3 regions of the Microbacterium lacusdiani genome follow, and region 3 is predicted to be linked to each of the others. Evidence: predicted binding sites of a transcription regulator. Region 3 holds the regulator's gene; each other region holds the start of a gene.
The links. Region 3 encodes HspR, which represses chaperone genes until heat shock. Its sites were predicted from a motif close to AAGTTGAGTCNNNNNGACTCAACTT; they were not measured.
Positions count from the first base shown of each region.

Region 1: ACYVGN_RS01600 (ATP-dependent Clp protease ATP-binding subunit) is a predicted target of HspR. The motif match lies at 2,557-2,581, and genes of this name have one in related genera.
Region 2: ACYVGN_RS01680 (Hsp20/alpha crystallin family protein) is a predicted target of HspR. The motif match lies at 2,620-2,644, and genes of this name have one in related genera.

Region 1 covers NZ_BAAGXJ010000002.1:21,186-28,077, forward strand. The annotation lists gene ACYVGN_RS01595 (nitroreductase family protein) at 1-252, shown strand, start outside; gene ACYVGN_RS01600 (ATP-dependent Clp protease ATP-binding subunit) at 331-2,532, opposite strand; gene ACYVGN_RS01605 (hypothetical protein) at 2,692-3,012, shown strand; gene ACYVGN_RS01610 (GlxA family transcriptional regulator) at 3,022-3,999, opposite strand; gene ACYVGN_RS01615 (hypothetical protein) at 4,081-4,551, shown strand; gene ACYVGN_RS01620 (sodium-dependent bicarbonate transport family permease) at 4,552-5,514, opposite strand; gene ACYVGN_RS01625 (helix-turn-helix transcriptional regulator) at 5,613-5,891, shown strand; gene ACYVGN_RS01630 (hypothetical protein) at 5,976-6,485, opposite strand; gene ACYVGN_RS01635 (TerC family protein) at 6,754-6,892, shown strand, end outside.
Region 2 covers NZ_BAAGXJ010000002.1:35,723-42,614, forward strand. The annotation lists gene ACYVGN_RS01665 (zinc-dependent alcohol dehydrogenase family protein) at 1-122, shown strand, start outside; gene ACYVGN_RS01670 (EamA family transporter) at 119-961, shown strand; gene ACYVGN_RS01675 (DUF7059 domain-containing protein) at 968-2,494, opposite strand; gene ACYVGN_RS01680 (Hsp20/alpha crystallin family protein) at 2,680-3,114, shown strand; gene galK (galactokinase) at 3,176-4,372, opposite strand; gene galT (galactose-1-phosphate uridylyltransferase) at 4,369-5,556, opposite strand; gene ACYVGN_RS01695 (LacI family DNA-binding transcriptional regulator) at 5,658-6,620, shown strand; gene ACYVGN_RS01700 (DUF6049 family protein) at 6,751-6,892, shown strand, end outside.
Region 3 covers NZ_BAAGXJ010000005.1:81,695-88,586, reverse strand. The annotation lists gene dnaK (molecular chaperone DnaK) at 1-683, shown strand, start outside; gene ACYVGN_RS05890 (nucleotide exchange factor GrpE) at 683-1,336, shown strand; gene ACYVGN_RS05885 (DnaJ C-terminal domain-containing protein) at 1,348-2,331, shown strand; gene ACYVGN_RS05880 (heat shock protein transcriptional repressor HspR) at 2,422-2,853, shown strand; gene glgX (glycogen debranching protein GlgX) at 2,932-5,076, shown strand; gene glgP (alpha-glucan family phosphorylase) at 5,202-6,892, opposite strand, start outside.

The sequences.
Region 1 (6,892 bases), on a different contig from region 3:
GACCTCGGCCAGGCCGCCGCGCACCTCTCCGTGCAGGCGCACCACGACGGCCTCGTCGTGCACCAGATGACCGGCTTCGACCCGGCCGCCGTCGCCGCGACGTTCGAGCTGCCCGAGAACGAGCGCCCGTTCTCGGTGATCGCCCTGGGCGAGTTCGGCGACCTGGACGCCCTGCCCGAGCCGTTGCGCGAGCGCGAGCTCGCCCCGCGCACGCGTCGCCCGATCGCGGAGTCGCTGATCGTCAACGCCTGATCAGAAGCGCGAAAAGGGCCGACGGGATCATCCCGTCGGCCCTTTCTCGTCGCCACATGCCGTTCACGGCATGCAGAGTCAGTCCTCCACGATCTCGGCGTCGATCACGTCCTCGTCGGCCTCCGGCTCGGGCGACGAACTGGCGCTGAGCACCGCCAGCTGCGAGCCGTCGGCCGCCACGTCGACGCGCACCGTGTCGCCGTCGCGCACGCCGCCCGACAGGATCGCCATCGCGAGCCGATCCTGAATCTCGGTCTGGATGAGCCGTCGCAGGGGACGGGCGCCGTAGATCGGGTCGTACCCGCGCTCGGCCAGCCACGCCCGCGCATCCGGGGTGACGGCCAGCGTGAGCCGGCGGTCCGACAGGCGCCGCTGCAGCAGGTCGACCTGCAGCTCGACGATCTGCGCCAGGTCGTCCTGCGTGAGCGCCTGGAACATCACGATGTCGTCGAGGCGGTTCACGAACTCCGGCTTGAACGCCTGACGCACCAGCTGCAGCACCTGGTCGCGCTTGTCCTCGGCGGAGATCGTCGGGTCGATCAGGATGGACGAGCCCAGGTTCGACGTCAGGATCAGGATGACGTTCTTGAAGTCGACCGTGCGGCCCTGCCCGTCGGTCAGGCGACCGTCGTCCATCACCTGCAGCAGGACGTCGAACACCTCCGGGTGCGCCTTCTCGACCTCGTCGAGCAGCACGACGCTGTACGGACGCCGGCGCACCGCCTCCGTCAGCTGACCGCCCTGCTCGTACCCGATGTAGCCCGGAGGGGCGCCGACCAGGCGGCTGACGGTGTGCTTCTCGCCATACTCCGACATGTCGATGCGCACCATGGCGTGCTCGTCGTCGAACAGGAACTCCGCGAGCGCCTTCGCGAGCTCGGTCTTGCCGACGCCGGTCGGGCCCAGGAACAGGAACGATCCGGTCGGCCGGTTGGGGTCGCTGATGCCGGCGCGCGAGCGGCGGACGGCATCCGACACGGCCTTCACGGCCTCCTTCTGCCCGATCAGGCGGCGGCCGAGCTCCGACTCGAGGTGCAGCAGCTTCTCGGTCTCGCCCTGCAGCAGGCGCCCGACCGGGATGCCCGTCCAGGCCGAGATCACGGCCGCGATGTCGTCCTCCGTGACCTGCTCGTTCACCATCCGGGGCTCGTCCTTGGCCGCCTCGGCCTGCTGCTCGGCCTCGGCGAGCTGCGCCTCCAGCTGCTTGATGGTCTCGTACTGCAGCTTCGACGCCTTGGCGTAGTCCGCCTCGCGCAGCGCGCGGTCGCGCTCGGTGACGGCCTCGTCGAGGCGCTTCTTGAGGTCGCCGACGAGGTTCAGGCCGCCGCGCTCGCGCGCCCAGCGCGCCTCCAGCTCGGCCAGCTCCGCCTCGGCCTCGGCCATCTGCTCGCGCAGCCTGCCGAGGCGCTCCTTCGAGGCGGCGTCCTTCTCCTTCTTCAGCGCCAGCTCCTCGAGGCGCATGCGGTCGACCTGGCGCTTGAGCTGGTCGATCTCGACGGGGGAGGAGTCGATCTCCATCTTGAGGCGGCTCATGGCCTCGTCGATCAGGTCGATCGCCTTGTCGGGCAGCTGCCGGCTCGGGATGTACCGGTTGCTCAGCGCGGCGGCTGCCACGAGCGCGCTGTCGCTGATGGTGACGCCGTGGTGCGCCTCGTAGCGGCCCTTCAGTCCGCGCAGGATCGCGACGGTGTCCTCGACGCTCGGCTCGCCCACGTACACCTGCTGGAAGCGGCGCTCCAGCGCGGCGTCCTTCTCGATGAACTCGCGGTACTCGTTGAGCGTGGTCGCGCCGATCAGGCGCAGCTCGCCGCGGGCCAGCATGGGCTTCAGCATGTTCGACGCCGCGACCGAGCCCTCGCCGCCGCCCGCGCCCATCAGCACGTGCAGCTCGTCGATGAAGGTGATGATCCGGCCCTCGGACTCGGTGATCTCCTTCAGGACGTTCTTGAGGCGCTCCTCGAACTGGCCGCGGTACATGGCACCGGCCACGAGCGCCGACATGTCGAGGCTGACCAGGCGCTTGTCCTTGAGGCTCTCGGCGACGTCGCCCGCCACGATGCGCTGCGCGAGGCCCTCGACGACGGCGGTCTTGCCGACGCCGGGCTCGCCGATCAGCACCGGGTTGTTCTTGGTGCGGCGCGTGAGCACCTGGCTCACGCGCCGGATCTCGCTGTCCCGCCCGATCACGGGGTCGAGCTTGCCCTGCCGGGCGCGCTCGGTCAGGTCGATGCCGAACTGCTCGAGCGCGCTGCGCTGGTCCTCCTGCGGCTGGTCTGCCATGTCGCCTCCCGAAGCTCGTCGACAAAGTTGAGTCGTCTGCGCTGAAGTTTATCAGCGGCCGGGCCGCCGCGGGTAGACCGACCTGGAATGCGACCTCACCCCGCTTGTCACCCGAATGGGCGACAGACGCGGGCGCCCCGCCCCGGCAGGCTGGGAGGGATGTCCTCCGGCCAGGCCCCGTCCCACCGTGCCGCGACCCCGACCCGGGCCGCCGCGGCGGCGCACCGGACGATCGCCGCGCTCGCGCTCGTGGGCGCCGCCGTCGCCGTGATCGTCCTCGCAGTCACCGTGGGCGTCATGATGCCTGGTCGCGCCGCCGAGCCGCCCGCGTTCAGCCTCGGGATCGGCGTGCCGGCGGGCGCGGCCGCCGCGGTGCTCGGCGCGATCGGCGCGTGCTTCCCCACGGCGCGGCGCGCCTCGCTCGTCGCGCTGCTCACCGGCCTGGTGAGCAGCGCCACGCTCGGCATCCTGCTGCTGTGACGGCCGGCCTCAGGCGGCGGTGTCGGCCATCGGCGCGGTCGAGCACGCGAAGCGCGCGCGGTACGCGGTCGGCGTGATGCCCAGGACGCGCGCGAAGTTCTGCCGCAGCACGGCCGCCGATCCGAAGCCGCACTCGTCGGCGATCCGATCGAGGCCCCACTCTGTGCGCTCCAGCAGGCGCTGGGCCTGGATGATCCGCTGCCGCGCGAGCCACGCCGCCGGCGTCGTGCCGTAGTCGGCCTTGAAGCGACGAGCGAACGTGCGCGGCGACATGTGCGCCCGCGCGGCGAGCAGCTCCACCGTCAGCTCGCGGTCCAAGTTCTCGAGCGCCCAGTCGGCCACCGGCGCGAGCGAGAGGCCCGCGGACTCCGGAAGGGGCCGGTCGATGAACTGCGCCTGGCCGCCGTCGCGCTGCGGCGCGACGACCATCCGGCGCGCGATGCGATTGGTCGCCTCGGCGCCCAGCTCCTGGCGCAGCAGGTGCAGGCACGCGTCGAGCCCCGCCGCCGTCCCGGCGCTCGTGATGATGTGGCCGTCCTGCACGTAGAGGACGTCGGGATCGACGTCGATCCGCGGATACATGCGTGCCATGGCGTCGGAGTACATCCAGTGCGTGGTCGCTCGTCGCCCGTCGAGCACGCCGGCCGCGGCCAGCACGAACGCGCCGCTGCAGACGCTGAGCAGCCACGCGTCGCGCTCGACCGCCGACCGGATGACCGCGGCCACGCGCGTGTCGATCCGGCCCCACGCCGATCGCGGCTGGGTGGAGACGACCACGATGTCGGCGGTCTCGGCGAAGGTCAGGTCGTCGGCGACGTTGATCGAGAAGCCGAGGTTCGAGGTGACGGGCCCCGGATCGGGCGTCACGATGCGGAAGTCGAACGACTCGATCCCGTCGTCCGAGCGGTCGAGGCCGAAGGCCTCGCACGCGACGCCGAACTCGAAGGGCGCGAAGCCCTCCTGCACGATGCATGCGACGGTCCTCACACCGGCCTCCTTGTTGGCAGTATTACTGCGAGTTGTGTCGATCCTGCCACTGGCAGTCGTAACCGAACCCACTCGGAGCCGGTGTGCATCCTGTTGTACGGCGCCCGGGTCGAACGCATCCACCAGCTCACCACCGCTGATCTCCGCACGACGGAAGGGCGCACGTACCTGGCGATCGCGACGGATCACATCGAGATCGCGCCAGTTGTGGCTGAGATCGTCGATCGTCTCAGGTCCACGGCACAGCAGTCTCTGCCCGCGCGGACACGGACAGGTGAAGCCAGCTACCTATTCGCTTCTCCACGCAGACCACACGAGCCCATCCATCCCACCACGCTCGGGAGAAAGCTTGCTCAAGCCGGGATCCGCCCCCAAGTTACCCGCAACACCGCCATGCTGGCTCTCGCCAGCGACCTCCCCGCTGCGGTAGTGGCCACGCAGACGGGTCTGACTCCTCAAACCGCGAGCAGGTGGGCGCAGTTCTCGCAGCGGGACAGTATCGAATACGTCATCGCCCGCACCATGCCCAGCAACCCCGACCGTCCCGGTTAATCATCTGCCTGCGAGCTGCTCGGCGAGCCAGGCTAGGAGAGGGATCCCGAGGACGAGGTTGAGGGGGAAGGTGATGCCGATGCTGGCAGTGAGGGACAGGGCGGTGTTGGCGTCAGGCAACGCGAGGCGGACAGCGGCGGGCGCGGCGATGTAGGACGCACTGGCGCAGAGGACGCCCAGGACGACCGCTCCGCCGACGTTAATCCCGATGAGGGTTCCGGTCGCGACGCCGAGGGTACCCGCGGCGAGGGGGAAGAGGAGGGCGAAGGCGATCAGCCCGGGTCCGCCTTCTCGGATGGTGCCGAGCCGGTGTCCGACTTCAAGGCCGAGGGCGAGCAGGAACAGCACCAGCAGTCCGCGGAAGGCGTCGGTGAACACGGGCGCGATCGGGGCGTACCCGGCAGGGCCTGCGATGAATCCGATGGCCAACCCCCCGATCAGGAGGAGCACCGATTTGCCGGTGAGGACTTCGTGGAGGGTGGGTCCCCACCCGGCGGTTTTGGCGAGGTGTCGGCGCGCGAGGAGGATGCCGATCAGGATGCCGGGGACCTCGAGCACGGCCAGCAGAGTGGCCGAGTATCCGGGGTAGGAGATGCCGGCGTTGTCGAGGAACACCAGAGCGGCGGTGAAGGTGACCAGTGAGGTGGAGCCGTAGTGCGCGGCGATCGCGCCGCGGTCGATCCGGCCCAGCCGGGTCATCAGTTTGAGGGCGCCGTACGCGGCGGCGGGGATGATCACTCCGAGGGCCAGGGCGAGGGCGACCGGGCCGAGCACGGCGGTGGCGGTTTCGCCGCGCAGCGCCACCCCGCCCTTCAGGCCGATGGCCAGCAGCAGGTAGATCGACAGCGCCCGCATCATCGCGTCCGGGACCTTCAGGTCGGACTTGATGGCGGCCGCGAGCACCCCCAGTCCGAAGGCGAGCACTGGGGGTGAGAGGAGGTTGGTCAGGGCTGCGTCGAACAAGGGTCCCCCATCACGATTGGTGAAGCAGACTTCTGCCTTCCAGAGGATAGCGGAAGTTTGGTTCACCAAATGACGCGCGGGTTTGGGAGGATGGGGGAATGGCAGAGTGGACGTTCCTGACCCATCACGCGCACGTGCTGCTCGCGGTCGCGCAGAACAACGACGCCGCCGTGCGGGATATCGCGGAGGTGGTGGGGGTGACGCCACGGTCGGCGTTGACGATCCTGAACGATCTGGAGTCGGCGGGGTATCTGGAGCGGGAGAAGCGTGGCCGCCGCAACCACTATGTGTTGCACCCGGACCGTCCGCTGCGTCACCCGTCCAACGCCACCCACACTGTCGATGACCTGATTCGCGCCCTGCTGGATGTGACCTGATCCCGCCCACGGCATCCACGGCGACTCTGGCGTAGCACGCGGAGCGACTCGCTCGCTTATCTAGCGTTCCAGGGCGGGGAAGGGTCAGTGGACGAGAGCCTTGAGGGCGATCAGGGCGAGCCCGAGGCCGGCGGTGCCAGAGGCCGTGAGAACCTTGATGAGGGTCGAGGTTCGGCGTTGGCGGGCTGCCCACCAGCCCAGGAGTGCAAGGGTGACCACGGCTCCCCACAGCGCGATGTCCACCGCGGTACCCAGCGACAATTGGAGCGCGGCGGCGACAGCCAGGCATCCCACCGGGACGATCAGCGCCCAGAGCAGCCCCGCGGATCTCTGCAGTGCCTCGCGGACAGCCTCCCGCCAGGTGAGGTCGCGGTTGCCAACGATCTCGGCATACACGTGCGCGCCCCAGAACACCAGCACGGTCCCGACCGTGCGGGCGATCAGGGTGGGCAGGCCTGGGTTGTAGAGCGAGAACGCCGAGATCAGCCCGGCCGTCAGCACGGTGCCGTACACGGCTTCCGCGTTCAACGCCCGCGACACCCACGGGTACCGCCGCAGTCCGGCATCCAGATCGAACCCGCCAGCTGCCATCACCCCAACCCCCTTCTTCTCCAACCGACACGCGCGGCCCAGCGTAACCGTCCGGCCGAACCGGCGCTCTCCCGCCCGGGCTGTCGACTATTGGGCTGCGGACGGGTTCTTGAGCAGGACTTGACGTGAAGTGTACTTCTGCTGTTTCATAGTCCTCGAAGGGGAGTAATCCCGCTTCCGTATCGTCAATACGTTCCCCCGTGCGGGATCCGGTGCGGAAGGGCCCAAGGGCCGATGAGACCTTCACGAATGACTCGTGGAGGTCTTTGTCATGAATGTCCCGTTGTGGGCCTGGTTCGCTGTCCTGGGTGTGATCCTGGTGATGCTCGCCGTCGACCTGGTCGCGCACCGCAAAGCGCACGTGATCGGTGTGCGGGAAGCCGCGGTCTGGTCGATCGTGTGGGTCACCC
Region 2 (6,892 bases), on a different contig from region 3:
TGCTGTCGGGCGCGATCGACCCCGGCCGCGTGTTCGACCTGACCCTGCCGATGGCGGAGGTCGCCGAGGCCTACGCCGCCATGGACGAGCGCCGCGCGATCAAGTCGCTGCTGCGGCCGTGACGGCCATCCTGCTCGCCCTGGCGAGCGCGGCCGCGTACGGGCTGTCCGACTTCCTGGGCGGCGTGCTCTCCAAGCGCGACAGCCCCTGGACCATCGCGCTGTGGGGGCAGATCGGAGCGCTCCTCGCGGCGGGCGCCGCTGCGCTCGCGATCGGCGGCGCCCCGGCTCCGGTCGACCTCGCGTGGGCCGCGCTGGCCGGCACCGGATCCGCGCTCGGCACGGCGTTCCTCTACCGCGGGCTCGCGGCGGGCCGGATGAGCGTCGTCGCGCCCATCTCGGCCGTCGTCAGCGCGGCCGTGCCCGTGGTGGCCGGGGTCGCCGCCGGCGAGCGGCCCGCGCCGCTCGTGTGGGGCGGCATCGCGGTCGGGCTCGTCGCGATCTGGCTCGTGGCGCGGGTGCCCCCGGCGCACGCCGCGTCTCGGACCGGAACCGCCGCGTCGATCCGGGACGGCGTCCTCGCCGGCCTCGGATTCGGCACGGCCTTCGCGGCGATCGGCCAGTTCCGGGAGGAGGCGGGACTCTGGCCCAACGCGCTCGCGATGCTCGTCGCGGTCGTCGTGCTCGCGGCCGGCGTCCTTCTCGTGCGGGCGGGGATCGCGCTGCCTCCGCGCCGCGCGGGGCTCGCGCTGCTCCCCGGAGTGCTCGGCGCCACGGCGCTGACCTTCTTCCTGTTCGCGACCCAGCACGGCCTGCTGACCGTGGTCTCGGTCATCTCGGCGCTCTACCCGGCCGCGACCGTGATCCTCGCCGCGCTCGTCCTGCGCGAGCGCATCCACCGCGGCCAGGCGGTCGGCCTCGCGGCGTGCGCGGTCGCCGTCGCGCTTGTCGCCGCCGGCTGATCCGCCTCAGGACAGCCGCAGGAACCCGTCCACGATCAGGTCCCGCACGCGCGGCAGCAGCTCGGCCCGCAGCGCCGCGCCGTCGACCTCGAGCAGGTCCGCGATCGCCGCGATCAGCGGGCCCACCGGCAGGTCGCCGTCGCACGCGCCCACCAGGGCGGCGAGCCCCGGGTCGGCCTGCAGCGCACGGCCGAACCCGCCGCCCTGCCGCAGCTCGATCACCTGCGGATCCGCGACGCCCGGCAGGTGATGCCGCGCCTCGGTGACGTCCGGGGCGGTGCGGAGCGTGGCCTCGGCGAGCGCGTCGTCGTCCATCGCGACGAGCCGGTCGTGCGCGGCGAGGGCCTCCGCGAGGTGGATGCCGAGGCCGCCCTCCGACGGGATCGGCTGGGGCACGCGCTCGTATCGCGCGAGGGTCGGCTCATCCGCCGCCCGTCGCAGCAGCACGTACCCGAAGCCGATCGCGCTCACGCCGCGCTCGGCGAAGTCGTCCAGCCAGGCGCCCAGCAGCGCGTCGTGCCGCGCGGAGCCCGGCACCGTCCCGCCGTCGCGGATCCACATCTCCGCGTACTGGATGGGATCGAGCTGCTCGCGCTCGACGACCCAGGCGTCCAGCGGGACATCCGACGACTCGATCCACGCGCGCACGCGGTCGAGCCCGTCGACGCCGCCGCGGGTCTCCCAGTTGCCCAGCAGCTGGGCGACGCCGCCGGGCTCGAGGACGGCGCCGACGCCGGCGATCACCTTCTCGACCAGCGCATCCCCGACCATCCCGCCGTCGCGGTACTCGTAGTCCGGCACGCCCAGGGCGCGCGGCGTGATCACGAACGGCGGATTGGAGACGACGCGGTCGAACGTCTCGCCCGCGACCGGATCGAAGAGGCTGCCGTGCCGGGTCTCCACCCGGCCGCCCTCGGCGTTGAGCAGTGCGTTCAGGCGCGCGAACGCGAGCGCGCGCTCGGAGAGGTCCGTCGCGACCGCGGAGTCGGCGTACCGCAGGGCGCGCAGCGCCTGCACGCCGCACCCGGTGCCGAGGTCGAGCACGCGCCCCGCGGGCGTCGGCAGCTGCAGGCCGGCCAGCGTGAGCGAGGCCCCGCCGACGCCGAGCACATGGTCCTCGGCGAGCGCCCCGCCGCCGATCGCGAGCTCGTCCAGGTCGCTCGCGAACCACCACTCGCCCGCGCCCTCGCTGTCGAGGTACGACTGGGGCCGGACGATCGCGCGCGGCTCGACCGCATCGCCCGCGACCTCGGCCAGGCCGAGCGACTGGAGGCCGCGGGCGCCGAGGCGCGGCAGCGCCGCATCCACCGCCGGCAAGGGCTGCGCGATGCCGAGCACCAGCAGCCGTCCGAGCGTCGCGAGCGCATCCGACCTGCCGCCGAGCGCGCGCAGCGCCGGGACCCTCAAGCCGCGCCCGATCGCGTCGTCGGCCTCGACGCCCCACGCGGCGCGCAGCGCCTCCGAGCGGAAGCGCGCGGCCGCCAGGTCGCTGGCGAGCGCGGAGCACAGGGCGGCATCGGGGTTCGGGGTCACGGTCCCATTCAACCCCGTGCCGTGTCTCACTTCCGCGCGGAATCGCCCCTGGATTCCGCGCCGAACTGAGACATGGAAGGGGCAGAAAACGGATCTTGCACTCTCACCCCGAGAGTGCTAAAACGGAATTGAGTCCTCATGACTCAGGTCTGAATCGCCACGAGCAGACAGGAGGAGGAATCACGATGGCGATGTTCTTCGACCCGTTCCGTGAGTTCGACCGCGTGGCCGAGCAGCTGTTCGACCGGCAGGGTCCGCGGCTGATGCCGATGGACCTGTACCGCGACGGCGACCACTACGTCCTGAGCGCCGACCTGCCGGGCATCGACCCGGGCAGCGTCGACATCGACGTGGACGGCCAGCTGCTCACCATCCGCGCCGAGCGCACCGCCCGCAGCGCCGAGGGCGTGAAGTGGATCACCCGCGAGCGCGCCACGGGCTCGTACCTGCGCCAGCTCAACCTGGGGCAGGGCATCGACACGGCCGGCATCTCGGCGACCTACGACAACGGCGTGCTGAGCGTGCTCATCCCGATCAGCGAGAAGGCCAAGCCGCGCAAGATCGAGGTCCAGCGCTCCATGACCGCGTCGCAGGACGTCACGCCCGAGCTGACGGCGTAGCCCGCGCAGACGAGGAGGGACCCGGCCGTCGGCCGGGTCCCTCCTCGCGTGCCGGGGGGCGTCAGACGTCGCGGCGCGCACCCTCCGAGGGCACGACCGTGAAGGCATGGGGGGCCGCGAAGCCGCGGTCCGCGAACGCGGCGGTCGCGGCCTCGGCCACGGCGTCGACGCGCGCCTCGTCGACCAGGGCGATGGCCGCTCCGCCGAAGCCGCCGCCCGTCATGCGGGCGCCGACCGCGCCCTCGGCGAGCGCGGTCTCCACGGCCGTGTCGAGCTCGGGCACCGAGATCTCGAAGTCGTCCCGCATCGAGGCGTGCGACGCGACCAGCAGGTCGCCGATGGCGCGCGGCCCCTGAGCGCGCAGGGTCTCGACCGTGTCGAGCACGCGCTGGTTCTCGGTGACGATGTGCCGGATGCGGCGGAACGTCACGTCGTCGAGGAGCTCGCGCGCGCGATCCAGCTCCGCGACGGTCACGTCGCGCAGCGCGGGCACGCCCATGGCGGCCGCGCCCCGCTCGCACGCCTCGCGGCGCTCGCGGTAGCCGCCGGTCGAGTGCGAGTGCTTGACCCGCGTGTCGATCACGAGGAGCGAGAGCCCCTCGCGCGCGAAGCCGAGGTCGACCGACTGGGTCTCGAGGCTGCGGCAGTCGAGGAACGTCGCGGCGTCCGCGCGGCCCATGATCGACGAGACCTGGTCCATGATCCCGGTGGGGGCGCCGACCGCCTCGTTCTCGGCGCGGCGCCCGACGCGCGCCATGTCGAGGGGCGCGAGGCCGAGGCCCCACAGCTCGTCGAGCGCCGAGGCCACGGCGCCCTCGATGGCCGCCGACGACGACAGGCCCGCGCCGATCGGCACATCCGACGCGATCGCGATGTCCACGCCCGGCACGTCGGCCGCGGCGCGGCCGGATGCGGCGAGCGCGGCCCAGGCCACGCCCAGCGCGTACGCGGCCCACTCGGGCACGACGCCGCCCGTCACCGCGTGACCGGCGGGGCCGTCGAACGTCGCGGCGAGCTCGGCGACGGGCAGCTCGACGGGCTGCTCGGCGAACGTCGACACCACGCGGACCACGCCGTCGCCGCGCGTGGCCGCGGCGGCGTAGGTGCGGTGCTGGATCGCGAAGGGCAGCACGAAGCCCTCGTTGTAGTCGGTGTGCTCGCCGATCAGGTTCGCGCGGCCGGCCGACGACCACACGCCGGCGGCGGGGGATCCGGCGACCCGGGCGAAGAGCTCCTGAGCCTGGACGAGGGCGGTCACGCCTCGACCCCCGCGGCCTGGTCGGCCTCGGCGATCGCGATGCGCAGGCGCTCCGCGGACTGCTCGGGCGGCACGTCGCCGATCCACGCGCCCATCGCGGCCTCCGAGCCCGCGAGGAACTTGAGCTTGTCGGCCGCGCGACGCGGCGACGTGAGCTGCAGGTGCAGGCGGGCGCTGTCGCGGCCGACCTCGACCGGTGCCTGGTGCCACGCCGCGATGTACGGGGTCGGCGTCGTGTACAGGGCGTCGACACCGCGCAGCAGGCGCAGGTAGAGCGGCGCGAGCTCGTCGCGCTCCTCGGCCGTGAGCTCGGCGAAGTCGGCCGCGTGGCGGCGCGGCGCGAGGTGCACCTCGACGGGCCAGCGCGCGGCGAACGGCACGTAGCCGATCCAGTGCTCGCCCTCGACGACGACGCGGGGTCCCGCCGACTCGAACTCGATGATGCGGTCGAACAGGTCCGCGCCCTCGCGCTCGATCGACGCCAGCAGCAGCTGCGTGCGCGGCGTGACGTAGGGGTAGGCGTAGATCTGGCCGTGCGGGTGCTGCAGCGTGACGCCGATCTCCTCGCCGCGGTTCTCGAACACGAACACCTGTCGCACGCCGGGCAGCGCCGACAGCGCGGCCGTGCGGTCGGCCCAGGCCTCGATCACGGTGCGCGCGCGCGTGACCGACTGCGTGCCGAACGAGCCGGTGCGCTCCGGGCTGAAGCACACGACCTCGCAGCGGCCGACCGAGGTGCGCGAACGGCCGAGGCCGGGGGCGTTCAGGTCGTCCAGGCCGCGCGGAGCGTCCTCCGCCGCGGGAGCGTCGCCGAACGCCTCGTCCAGCGCGGGGCCGAAGGAGGGCGAGCGGTTCTCGAACACCGCGACGTCGTACGACGACGGCAGCTCCGACGGGTTCGTCGGCGTCTGGGGCGCCAGCGGGTCCAGGTCGGCCGGGGGCAGGTGCGCGCGGTTCTGGCGCGCGGCCGCCACCGAGATCCAGTCGCCGGTCAGCACGTCCCGGCGCATGGTCGCCGTCGCGGGGCGCGGGTCGAGCTCGCGCTCGTCGACGCGGCGCTCGGGCGGCAGCGTCGTGCCCGGGTCGTCGTAGTAGATCAGCTCGCGGCCGTCGGCCAGGCGGGCCGGGCGGCGCACGACGCCGGCGCCCAGCTCCGTCGCGGGCAGGTCGGGGGTGTGCGTCATGGGGATCCTTCGGGAGATGCGGCGCATGTTGACGTCAACATGCATGATAGAGGTAGAACGCCGAGAGGCGGTACACGAGGTTTCGATCGAAGGAGAGCAGGATGGCGCGCAGCGTGTCGGCCGCCGACGTCGCGCGGCTCGCGGGCGTCTCGGGGCAGACGGTGTCCCGCGTGGCCAACGGCGCCGCCAACGTGGACCCCACCACCCGCGCGCGGGTCGAGGCCGCCATGGCCGAGCTCGGCTACCGCCCCAACCGGGCCGCCCGCGCGCTGCGCACCGGCCGCACGCGCACGATCGGCGTCCTCGTCCGCACCCTCGCCACGGTCGGCAACGCCCGCGTGCTCGAGGCCGTGGTCGCGGCCGGGGCCGCGCGCGACCACGCCGTGCTGGTCCTGACCCTCGCGGACGACACACCCGGATCGGCGCAGGCGGCGTTCGCCGCGCTGTCGGATCACCGCGTCGACGGCGCGATCGCGCTCAACGAGGCGACGCCGACCGTGCGGGCCGCCGGTGCCGCCGCCTTCCCGCTGGTCGCCGTCGACTCGGCCCCGGCGCCCAGCCTGATCGCGATCGAGTCGGACCACGCCGGGGGAGCGGCCGCCGCCGTCGCCCGCCTCCGGGATGCGGGTCACGCCACGGTGCACCACCTCGCGGGCCCCGCGGGCTCGTATGCCGCGGACGAGCGAGAACGCGGCTGGCGCGAGGCGCTCGGCGCCCCGGCACCCGAGCCGCTCCGCGGCGACTGGTCGGCGCGCTCCGGCTACGAGCGCGGTGTCGCGCTGGCCGCCGACCCCGAGGTCACCGCCGTGTTCGCCGGGAACGACCAGATGGCGCTGGGCCTGCTGCGGGCGCTGCGCGAGGCCGGCCGCCCGGATGTCGCGGTGATCGGCTTCGACGACGTGGTCGACGCGGCCGACTACCAGCCGCCGCTCACCACGGTCGCGCAGGACTTCGACGCACTCGGCGACGCCGCCGTCGCCCTGCTGATCGACCGGCTCGAGGGCCGTCCCGTGCCCGAGCGCACCGTCATCCCGACCCGCCTGGTGGCGCGCGCGAGCGGCTGAGGCCCGACCGCCTCGCCGAGTCGCGGCGCATCCGGGATGCACACAGGCGCCTCCGTAGAATCGAGAGGATCCGCGACCCGGTCCGGCGGCGAGACCCGCCGGCGACATCCGGGATGCGATCCACACGCATATGACGACGGACCTCCCCCGGCGCCAGGCCGAACCCCGCAGACGGCCGCTCGCCCCTCTCCCCGCGGCGGCGTTCGCCGTGCTCCTCGGGCTGGCCTGCGCGGCGCCCGCCCACGCGGCGGTCGAGCCGGACGAGCCGACGG
Region 3 (6,892 bases):
CCATCCCGACCAAGCGCAGCGAGACCTTCACCACGGCCGACGACAACCAGCCGTCGGTGTCGATCCAGGTGTTCCAGGGCGAGCGCGAGTTCACGCGCGACAACAAGCCGCTCGGCACGTTCGACCTGACCGACATCGCGCCCGCGCCGCGCGGCGTGCCGCAGATCGAGGTCACGTTCGACATCGACGCGAACGGCATCGTGCACGTGTCGGCCAAGGACAAGGGCACCGGCAAGGAGCAGTCGATGACCATCACGGGTGGCTCGTCGCTGCCCAAGGAGGACATCGAGCGCATGGTCCGCGAGGCCGAGGAGCACGCTGCCGAGGACAGGAAGCGCCGCGAGGCCGCCGAGACCCGCAACCAGGCCGAGACGCTCTCGTACTCGATCGAGAAGCTGATCAAGGACAACGAGGACAAGCTCCCGGCCGACGTCAAGGAGTCGGTCCAGGCCGACGTCGACGAGCTCAAGAAGGCCCTCGCCGGCGACGACGACGAGGCCGTGAAGACCGCGTACGACAAGCTGAACCAGAGCCAGACCAAGCTCGGCGAGGCGATCTACGCGCAGGCGCAGGCCGAGCAGGCCGCGCCCGCGGGCGACGCCCCCGCCGGTGAGCAGCCCGCCGCCGACGAGGACGTCATCGACGCCGAGGTGGTCGAGGACGACGAGGACAAGAAGGCCTGATGAGCGACAAGGACCGCAAGCCCGAGAACGACGGCGACGAGGTCCGGCCCGCAGCCGAGGGGGCGGAGGCGCAGGACGCCGCCGCCCCCGAGGCGCAGGAGGAGCTGGTCTCCGAGGAGACCCCGGATGCCGGTGCCGAGCCGACCGCGGATGAGACGGCCGAGTTCGAGCTCACCGTCGACGACATCCTGAACGCCGACCAGCTGGAGGAGGCGGCCGAGCAGGAGAAGAGCGACTACGAGACGCAGCTGCTGCACGACCTGAAGCGCCTCCAGGCGGAGTACGCGAACTACCGGCGTCGCACCGAGGACCAGCGCCACGTCGAGGTCGCCCGCGCCAAGGGTGAGGCCGCCCGCGGCCTGCTGCCCGTGCTCGACGACCTCGCCCGCGCCGAGAAGCACGGCGACCTCGCGGAGGGCACGCCCTTCGCCGCGATCGCCGAGAAGGTGCGCGGCGTGGCCGAGCGCCTCGGCGTGGTCGCGTTCGGCGAGGCCGGCGAGGCGTTCGACCCGCAGCACCACGAGGCGATCTTCCAGCAGCCGACGCCCGGCGCGACCGAGACCACCGTGCTCGAGGTCGTCGAGGTCGGCTACCGCCTGGGCGACGTCGAACTGCGTCCGGCGAAGGTCGTCGTCGCGGTGCCGGCAGAGTAAGCGAGGCGCCGATGGCCAGTCAGGACTGGTTCGAGAAGGACTTCTACAAGGTCCTGGGGGTGTCGAAGGACGTCAGCGCCGCCGAGCTGAAGAAGGTCTACCGCAAGCTCGCGCGGCAGTATCACCCGGACTCCAAGCCCGGCGACACCGCCGCCGAGGCGAAGTTCAAGGAGATCAGCGAGGCGTACTCGGTGCTGTCCGACCCGGCCCAGCGCGAGGAGTACGACCAGATCCGCGCCATGGGCTCGGGCGCGCGCTTCACGGCGGGCGGCGGCTCGGCCGGCGGCTTCGACGATGTGTTCAGCATGTTCACGCAGAACCGCGGGTCGGCCGCCGACTTCGACGACATCTTCGCGATGTTCAACCAGGGCGGCGGCGGCCGGTTCGGCACGGGCGGATTCGGCCAGCCCTCGGGAGGCTTCCGCGGCTACGGCGGGCCTCACAAGGGCGCCGACGTCCGCGCGCGCACCACGATCGACTTCATCACCGCGGCCAAGGGCGAGACGATCACGCTGCAGAGCGAGGACGGCAAGCCGTTCAAGATCAAGATCCCGGCCGGCGTCGCGGACGGGCAGAAGATCCGCCTGCGCGGCAAGGGGCGCCCGTCGCCCGACGGCGGCGAGAACGGCGACATCGTCGTCGAGGTCGCGGTGCGGCCGCATCCGGTGTTCACGCGCGAGGGCCTCAACCTCCGCGTCGTGGTGCCGGTGACGTTTGCGGAGGCCGCCCTCGGGGCGACGATCGAGGTGCCGACGCTCGGCGGCGAGCCGGTCAAGCTGCGCGTCGCCCCCGGCACCCCGTCGGGGCGCGTGCTGCGCGTCAAGGGTCGGGGGATCACGACGCAGAAGGGCACCGGCGACCTGCTCGCCGAGCTCCAGGTCGTGGTGCCCTCGCACCTCGACGACGCCGCGCGCGAGGCGCTCGAGCGCTTCGTCGAGGTCGGCCCGCAGGGCAACCCGCGCGCCGAGATCATGGCCAAGGCACAGGGCTCATAGCCTGAGGAGGATGTCTCACTTCGTGCCGGAATCCGGCCCGGATTCCGGCACGAAGTGAGACACGGCGAGGACAGCGAGGAGGTGGGACGGATGAGCGACACGTACGACGTGGATGAGGACGCGCCCGTCTTCGCGATCGCCGTCGCCGCGGAGCTGGCGGGGATGCACCCCCAGACGCTGCGGCAGTACGACCGCATCGGGCTCGTCGTCCCCGGCCGCACGCGCGGCGGGTCGCGCCGGTACTCGGCGCGGAACATCCAGCAGCTGCGCGAGGTCGCCAAGCTGTCGGGCGAGGGGATGAGCCTCGCGGCTATCGCGCGCGTGCTCGACCTCGAGGACGAGGTGCGCGATCTGCGCCGCCGCGTCGCCGAGCTCGAGCACCGCCTGCGCGCCGAGATCGAGAGCCGGCCCGGGGCGCGCGTGTTCGCCGCGGGGTCGACCGGGTCGGTCGTGACGCTGCGGGCGGGGACGCGCGTGCGTCGCAGCGCCGAGCTCGTGCTGTGGCACCCGCCGCAGAACTGAGGCGCCGCGCCGGCCGGATGACGGCATCTCGCGCGCCGGTGGCGAGAGCGGTTCCACTGAGCGGGCAGAATGGGCGGAATGAGCCCTCAGACCTGGACGAGCTGGGGCCAGGCCGCTAAGGTCTGGCCCGGCCGGAACTGGCCGCTCGGCGCGACGTGGACGCCCGACTCCACGAACTTCGCGGTGTACTCGCCGAACGCCTCCAGCGTGACGCTGTGCCTGTTCGGCGATGACGGCTCGGAGCGTCAGTACGAGCTCACCGAGCATTCGCAGGGCATCTGGCACGGCGCCCTCCCGGACATCGCGCCCGGCCAGCGGTACGGCTACCGGGTCGACGGCCCGTGGGATCCCGCCAACGGCTTCCGGTTCAACCCCCACAAGCTCCTGCTCGACCCGTACGGGCTCGCGACGAGCGGCACGATCATCGCCGAGCAGCCGATCTACGGAGCGCGCGAGGACGATCCGGCCGTGCGCGACGACACGGACTCCGCCGGATACACCGGGCGCAGCGTGGTGGTGGACCCGTCGTTCGACTGGGAGGGCGACACGCCGATGAAGCGCCGCTGGCGCGACACGGTCATCTACGAGCTGCACGTCAAGGGCTTCACCAAGCTGCACGACCGGATCCCGGAGCACCTGCGCGGCACGTACGCGGGCCTCGCCGAGCCCGCCGTGGTCGAGTACCTGCGCGACCTCGGCATCACGGCGGTCGAGCTGCTGCCGGTGCAGCAGTTCTTCTCCGAGCCGGCCCTGCTCGAGCGCGGGGTCGTGAACTACTGGGGTTACAACACCCTGTGCTACTTCGCCCCCGATGCGTCGTACAGCTCGTCCGGCGACCGCGGGCAGCAGGTCGCCGAGTTCAAGCACATGGTCAAGTCGCTGCACCGGGCGGGCATCGAGGTCATCCTCGACGTGGTCTACAACCACACCGCCGAGGCCGGGCCCAACGGCCCGACGCTGTCGTTCCGGGGCTTCGACGACCGCGGCTTCTACAAGCGCGTGATCGCCGAGGACGGCGGCTTCGACGACCGGTACTGGGACGTCACCGGCTGCGGCAACACGGTGAACACCTGGAACCCGCTCGCGCTGCGCCTCATCCTGGACTCCCTGCGGTACTGGGTGACCGAGATGCACGTCGACGGCTTCCGCTTCGACCTGATGTCGGCGCTGACCCGCACGGGCTACGACGTCGACTTCCAGAACGCGCTGCTCATCGCGATCGACCAGGATCCGATCCTGCGTCACGTCAAGCTGATCGCCGAGCCGTGGGACACCTCGATGGACGGCTACCTGGTCGGCAAGATGCCGCCGCCGTGGGTCGAGTGGAACGACAAGTACCGCGACACGATCCGCGACTACTGGCGCGGGCACGCGCCCATCCGCGACGTCGCGACCCGTCTCGCCGGATCCAGCGACCTGTACGCGGACGACGGCCGTTCGGCGTACAACTCGGTGAACTTCATCACGGCCCACGACGGCTTCACGGTGCGCGACCTGGTCTCGTACGACCACAAGCACAACGAGGCCAACGGCGAGGACAACCGCGACGGGACCGACAACAACCGGTCGTGGAACCACGGCGTCGAGGGCGAGACCGACGACCCGGACATCCTGGCCCTGCGCCGCCGCCAGGCCGCGAACCTCATGGTGACGCTGTGCCTGTCCAACGGCGTGCCCATGCTCACGGCGGGCGACGAGCGCGGTCGCACGCAGGGCGGCAACAACAACGCCTACTGCCAGGACAACGAGATCTCGTGGGTCGACTGGCGGCCGGACGACGCGTGGCTCGACGTGTACGAGATCACGAAGGCCGCGCTCAAGCTGCGGCGCGAGCACCCCGCCCTGAGGCAGCGCCACTGGTTCGAGGGGCGGCCCATCATCAAGGACGGCCCGAACGACCTGGCCTGGATGCACCCGGACGGGCGCGTGATGCGCAGCGCCGACTGGCACGAACACCACCTCCGCACGATCGGGATGTTCCTGTCCGGCAAGCCGCTGCGCGAGCCGGGGCCCCGCGGCGAGCAGCAGATGGACGCGTCCTTCCTGCTGTGGTTCAACGCGGCGGATCACGCGGTGGACATCACGCTCGCGATGCAGGAGTGGGAGCCCGCGGGGCGCGTGGCGCTGTCGACCGACCCGGAGATCGCGGTCGGGGCGGTGTACCCCGCCGGCGGCACGTTCCGCATCGGGGCGCGCTCGGTCGTCGTGCTCGAGTCCGCCTGAGCCGAGGGGCGCTTCAGGCGTTTCGTCTCCGCTCGCTGGCGCTCGCTCCGCTCAACGACCGGGGGACATCCGGTCGTTGAGCGGAGCGAAGCGGAGACGAAACGCGCCGAGCCCCCTCGCGCGCCCTACGCCAGGGCGGCGAGCCCGAGCTCGGCCGTGGAGGCCAGGCGCTCGTGGCGGGGGACGACGCGCACGGTGTAGCCGAAGGGGCCCGCGCGGTCCAGACGCACGGCTCCCGCGAACGCGGTGCGGCCGCCGGAGAACGCGTCGCGCGGGCTCAGCGGAGCCGCCTGCACCGACGAGAGCTGGTCGTCGCCCTCGGCGCGGCCGTACACGAGCTGCACCTCGACGTCGTCGGGGGTGAGGCCGCCGAGCGCGACGTGCGCGCTGACCGAGAGCTCCGCGCCCACCTCGGCGAGCTCGTCCACGCCGCTGGACTCGACGTGCTCGACGCGCACGCCGCCCCACGCCGCACGCACGCGCCGCTTCCACGCCGCGAGCTCGACCGCGCCCGAGTAGTCGCCGTCGAGCGCGCGCGCCGCGGTGGCCGCGGGGGCGTAGAGCTGCCCCACGTAGTCGCGCACCATGCGCGTCGCGAGCACCTTCGGCCCGAGCGACTCGAGCGTGTGGCGCATCATCTCCATCCAGCGCACCGGCACGCCCTCGCCGCTGCGGTCGTAGAACCGCGGGGCGATCTCGCGCTCGAGCAGGTCGTACAGCGCCGCCGCCTCGAGGTCGTCTCGCTTGTCCGGGTCGTCGACGCCGTCGGCGGAGGGGATGGCCCAGCCGTTCTCGCCGTCGAACCACTCGTCCCACCACCCGTCGAGGATCGAGAGGTTGAGTCCGCCGTTGAGCGCGGCCTTCATGCCGCTCGTGCCGCACGCCTCGTACGGGCGGAGCGGGTTGTTCAGCCAGACGTCGCAGCCCGGATAGAGCTGCTGCGCCATGGCGATGTCGTAGTTCGGCAGGAACACGATGCGGTGCCGCACCTCGGGGTCGTCCGCGAACTTCACCAGCTCCTGGATCAGCTTCTTGCCGCCGTCGTCGGCGGGGTGCGCCTTGCCCGCGATCACGAGCTGGATCGGGCGGTCGGGATCCAGCAGCAGGCTCTTCAGGCGGTGCGGGTCGCGCAGCATCAGGGTGAGCCGCTTGTACGACGGCACGCGGCGGGCGAAGCCGATCGTCAGCACGTCGGGCGAGAGCACGTCGTCGATCCAGCCGAGCTCCGCCTCGACCGCGCCGCGGCGGCGCCACGCGTCGCGCAGGCGCGCACGGGCGTCCTGCACGAGCCGCTCGCGCAGCTGCCGCTTGATCCCCCAGACGCGCGCGAACGGCACGTCGTCGATCGCGCGCGCGAACTCGGCCGGGTCGCCGTCGAGGTCGGCGCCCACCTCGGCGATGAGCTCGCGGAACTCGCGCGCGACCCACGTGGGCGAGTGCACGCCGTTCGTGATGGAGCCGATCGGGACCTCGGCCTCGTCGAACGCGGGCCACAGGCCGTTGAACATGCCGCGGCTGACGTGGCCGTGCAGCTGCGAGACGCCGTTGGCGCGCTGGCCGAGGCGGAAGCCCATCACGGCCATGTTGAACATGCCGGGGTCGCCGCCCTCGTAGTCCTCGGCGCCGAGCGAGAGCACCCGGTCGGTGGGGACCCCCGGCAGCACGCCGCCCTCGGCCGCGAAGTACTGCTCGATCAGCGTGCGGGTGAAGCGGTCGATGCCGGCGGGCACCGGGGTGTGCGTCGTGAACACCGTCGAGGCGCGCGCCATCTCGAGCGCGTCGTCGAAGCCGAGGCCCGGCCCGCCGGCGTCCGCCG